Regions from separate parts of the Bradyrhizobium sp. CCBAU 45384 genome, predicted to be linked through region 1. Evidence: predicted binding sites of a transcription regulator. Region 1 holds the regulator's gene; the other holds the start of a gene.

Region 1 (2,451 bases):
TGACCTGGTCAGATGATCGCGTCGAGCAGCTGAAAAAGCTCTGGGAGGCCGGACTTTCGGCCAGCCAGATCGCCGCTGAGCTTGGAAACGTGACCCGCAACGCCGTAATCGGCAAGGTGCACAGGCTCGGCCTGTCCGGCCGCGCCAAGAGCCCCTCATCAGCAGCTCCGCGGCCGCGCAAGGCGCGTCCCGCACAGCACATGATGCGGGTAAGCCGCCCCATCGCGCGCGGCAACACCGCGCTGGCGCAGGCTTTCGAGGTCGAGGTCGAGGCTGAACCTGTTACCTACGACAACGTTGTGCCGATGAGCCAGCGGCTCTCGTTGCTCGAATTGAACGAGGCCACCTGCCACTGGCCGGTCGGCGATCCCTCAAGCCCGGATTTCTTCTTCTGCGGCGGCAAGGCGCTCTCCGGCCTGCCCTACTGCGCCCAGCACTCGCGCGTGGCGTATCAGCCGGCGGCGGATCGCCGGCGGGCGCCGGCGAAGCCGGGCACGCGCTGAGTACTTGGTTCAGACGACATCGTCGCGGTACAGGCCGGGACGAAAAAAGCGCGCCACCTGGCGCGCTTTTTTGTTTGCTGGCGGGCAGCTTAGCTTGAGGTCTGCTCAGCCTTCGCGAAGCGATCGTCGAGCGCGTAGCCTGCGCCGCGGACGGTGCGGATCGGGTCCTGCTCGCGGCCGAGATTGAGCAGCTTGCGCAGGCGGCCGATATGCACATCGACGGTGCGTTCGTCGATATAGATGTCGCGGCCCCAGACGCTGTCGAGTAGCTGCTCGCGCGAGAACACCCGGCCGGGATGCTCCAGGAAGAACTCCAGCAGGCGATATTCGGTCGGTCCGAGATCGATCGGCCGGCCCGAGCGCGCCACGCGGCGCTTCTCGCGATCGAGCTCGATGTCGCCGAAGGCGAGCACGGTCGCGAGCCGCTCGGGGCTGGCGCGCCGCAGCAGGCCCTTCACCCGCGCGAGCAGCTCGGGCACCGAGAACGGCTTGACGATGTAATCGTCGGCGCCTGTGGCAAGGCCCCTGACACGCTCGCTCTCCTCGCCGCGCGCGGTGAGCATGATGATCGGCAGCTGCTTGGTGTCGGATCGCGTCCGCAACCGGCGGCACAGCTCGATCCCGGACAGGCCCGGCAACATCCAGTCGAGCACGATCAGATCGGGGATGTGCTCCTTGAGGCGGGTGTCGGCGTCGTCGCCGCGCATCACCGTCTCCACGTCATAGCCGTCGCCTTCGAGGTTGTAGCGGAGAAGCTCGGTCAGAGCTTCCTCGTCCTCAACCACCATAATGCGTGCGCCCATGGGCTCGTCGCTCCTTGCGTAATCAGGTGTTCGGGACCGTCGTGGCGAACGTCGTCATGTCGCCCTTCGGCCGCTTGTCGGTGATGGCCTGGCCTTCGATCATGTAGAACACGGTCTCGGCGATGTTGGTGGCGTGGTCGCCGATCCGCTCGATGTTCTTGGCGCAGAACATCAGATGGATGCAGAACGAGATGTTGCGCGGATCCTCCATCATGTAGGTGAGGAGCTCGCGGAACAGCGAGGTGCAGATGGCATCGACTTCCTCGTCGCCCTTCCACACCGCCATCGCTGCCGGCAGATCGTGCGCGGCATAGGCGTCCAGCACCGACTTGACCTGCTGCTGCACGAGGTCGGTCATGTGCTCGAGGCCGCGGAACAGTTTGAGCGGATGGAAATCCGTCTCCAGCGCCGCGACGCGCTTGCCCATGTTCTTGGCGAGGTCGCCGATGCGCTCGAGGTCGGTCGCAACCCGCATGGCGCCGACGATTTCGCGCAAGTCCACCGCCATCGGCTGGCGGCGCGCGATGGTCAGCACGGCGCGCTCCTCGATCTTCTTCTGCAGCGCGTCGAGCTCGGCATCGATGGTGACGACGCGCTGGCCCAGCTCGACGTCGCGGCGGATCAGCGCATCGACGGAATCGACGATCATGCGCTCGGCGATGCCGCCCATCTCGGCGACCAGGCGGGTGAGCTCCTGAAGGTCGGTGTCGAAGGCTTTTGCGGTATGTTCGGAAGCCATGTCCTGTCTCCTCAGCCGAACCGGCCGGTGATGTAATCCTGCGTGCGCCGGTCCGACGGCGACGTGAAGATCTTGCTGGTGTCGTCGAACTCGATCAGCTCGCCGAGATACATGAAGGCGGTCTTGTCGGAGACGCGGGCCGCCTGCTGCATGTTGTGGGTGACGATCGCGATGGTGTAGTTCTCGGACAGTTCCTGGATCAGCTCCTCGACCTTGGCGGTCGAGATCGGATCGAGCGCCGAGCAGGGTTCGTCGAACAGGATCACTTCAGGCCGCACCGCGACGGTGCGGGCGATGCAGAGGCGCTGCTGCTGGCCGCCCGAGAGCGACAGGCCGGAGGCGTTGAGCTTGTCCTTGACCTCGTTCCACAGCGCGCCGCCGCGCAGCGCCTTCTCGACGCGGTCGT
Region 2 (2,451 bases), on a different contig from region 1:
GAGGGGTGCGGCCCAGCAAAAGGCCAACTCCCGATCGAATAAGTCCATTCTCGTCAGACAATGCCGGCGCGCCGGTAAGGAGCAAAGCAAGCGTGGCAGGCCGCGTTCATCCCCGACAATTGGCGTTTTCGCTTCCACATGCGGAGAGCCTCAGCCGGGACAATTTCCTCGAGGGCCCTGCCAATGCCGCCGGTCTTGCCCTGATCGACAGCTGGCCGGAATGGCCCAACCGGATCATGTGGCTCGCCGGCCCGGAAGGCTCGGGCAAAAGCCATCTCGCCGCGATCTGGGCCGAGGAATCAGGCGCCCGCTCGACCACAGCCGGCGCCCTGAGTGCCGCCGCCGTCCCCGGCGCGCTTGCGACCGGCGCGCTGGTCGTTGAGGATCTCAAGGCTGGTGATTTTGACGAGCGTGCTCTCTTCCATCTGATGAACCTGGCCCGCGAGGACGGCGCCTATGTGCTGTTCACCGGTCGCGAGGCGCCCGCGGCGGTGGAGGTCGAGCTCCGCGACCTGCGCTCCCGGCTGCGGACGATCCCCGTGATTTCGCTCGCGCCACCGGATGACCAGCTGTTCCGCGGCCTGATCGTCAAGTTCTGTGCCGATCGCCAGCTCACCGTGGACGAGGCTGTCGTGAGCTACCTTGCGACCCGGCTGGAGCGCTCCTCGGCCGCCGCACGGCGCGCGGTGGAACAGCTCGACAGCGAGGCGCTGCGGCTCGGCCGTCCCGTCACAAGGGCGCTGGCCGCCGAGCTGCTTCGGGACGCCTGAGCGCCGGGCCCGCTTGACGCGGCGCGGCGCGGCGGCGGAACATCAATGTCATCGAAACGTCATCGCATTAACACATGCTCCGGCCGGTTTTGCGCATAAGTCGCAAATTGGGGCGAAATGGATGGACCGACTTCTCATGGATTCCGCGCAAGCTGTTGAAACAAAGGAGAAAGCCACGGAAACCGGGGGCTTGCCGGCGATCGCCTCAAGCCCCGAGCGATTCATCAATCGCGAGTTGTCCTGGCTGCATTTCAACCGTCGCGTCCTGGAGGAATCGGTCAACCCCAGCCACCCCATGCTGGAGCGGGTGCGATTCCTGTCGATCTCAGCCAATAACCTCGACGAGTTCTTCATGGTCCGCGTCGCCGGCATCAAGGCGCAGGTCCGCGAGGGCATTGCCGAGCGTGCCCCTGACGGGCTGACCCCGTCCGAGCAGCTGGCGCTGATCAACCGCACGGTTTCGCAACTTGCCAGTGATCAGCAGGCGATCTGGCGTGAGTTGCGCGGCACGCTGGCCGACGTCGGCATCGCGCTGGTCGACGGTAAGGACGTCACCAAGGCGGAGCGAACCTGGCTCGAGGAGTATTTCCTCAACAACGTGTTCCCGCTGCTGACGCCGCTGGCGATCGATCCGGCCCACCCCTTCCCGTTCATCCCGAGCCTCGGCTTCACCATCGCACTCCAGCTGACGCGCGAGGCTGATGGCAAGCCGATGAACGCGCTGATCCGCATGCCCGGCAAGATCGACCGCTTCATCCGCCTGCCGGCCGAGAGCAAGGTCCGCCTGATCTCGCTGGAGCAGGCCACCAGCCTGTTCATCAACCGCCTGTTCCCCGGCTACAGTCTCCACGGCCAGGGCGCCTTCCGCATCATCCGCGACTCCGAGCTCGAAATCGAGGAAGAAGCCGAAGACCTCGTCCGCCTGTTCGAGACCGCGCTGAAGCGGCGTCGCCGCGGATCGGTGATCCGGCTTGAGATCGACGCCAAGATGCCGGAAGAACTGCGCAACTTCGTGCAGCACGCGCTGTCGGCGGCCGACGACGAGGTATTCCTGGTCGACGGCGTGCTTGCCATGAACGAGCTGTCGCAACTCACCCGGCTCGACCGGCCTGATCTCGAATTCACCCCTTACGTGCCGCGCCATCCCGAGCGCGTGCGCGAGCATGGCGGCGATATCTTCGCGGCTATCAGACAAAAGGACCTGATCGTCCATCATCCTTACGAATCCTTCGACGTGGTGGTGCAATTTCTCCAACAGGCCGCGCGCGATCCCGACGTCGTCGCGATCAAGCAGACGCTCTACCGCACCTCCAACAACTCGCCGATCGTGCGCGCGCTCGCCGAAGCTGCCGAAGCCGGCAAGTCCGTCACCGCGCTGATCGAGTTGAAGGCGCGCTTCGACGAAGAAGCCAACATCCGCTGGGCGCGCGACCTCGAACGCGCCGGCGTGCAAGTCGTCTACGGCTTCCTCGAATTGAAGACGCACGCCAAGCTCTCGATGGTGGTGCGCCGCGAGGGCGGCAGCCTCACCACTTACGTCCATACCGGCACCGGCAACTATCATCCGGTCACCGCGCGTATTTATACCGACCTGTCCTACTTCACCTCGGAACCAACCATCGGCCGCGACGCCGCGCGCGTGTTCAACTTCATCACCGGCTACGCCGCGCCGAGTGATCTG

The links. The regulator PhoB, encoded in region 1, activates phosphate uptake and scavenging genes when phosphate is short. The targets are predictions, from matches to a motif close to TGTCATNNANCTGTCAT.
Region 2: a site for PhoB is predicted at 817-833, ahead of XH80_RS37765 (RNA degradosome polyphosphate kinase). Genes of this name have one in related genera too.

Annotation. Positions count from the first base shown of each region.
Region 1 is NZ_LBIZ01000099.1:74,977-77,427, reverse strand. Features, by position in the region: gene XH80_RS11385 (GcrA family cell cycle regulator) at 1-503, shown strand, start outside; gene phoB (phosphate regulon transcriptional regulator PhoB) at 593-1,306, opposite strand; gene phoU (phosphate signaling complex protein PhoU) at 1,329-2,045, opposite strand; gene pstB (phosphate ABC transporter ATP-binding protein PstB) at 2,057-2,451, opposite strand, start outside.
Region 2 is NZ_LBIZ01000119.1:254,466-256,916, forward strand. Features, by position in the region: gene XH80_RS37760 (DnaA ATPase domain-containing protein) at 93-770, shown strand; gene XH80_RS37765 (RNA degradosome polyphosphate kinase) at 907-2,451, shown strand, end outside.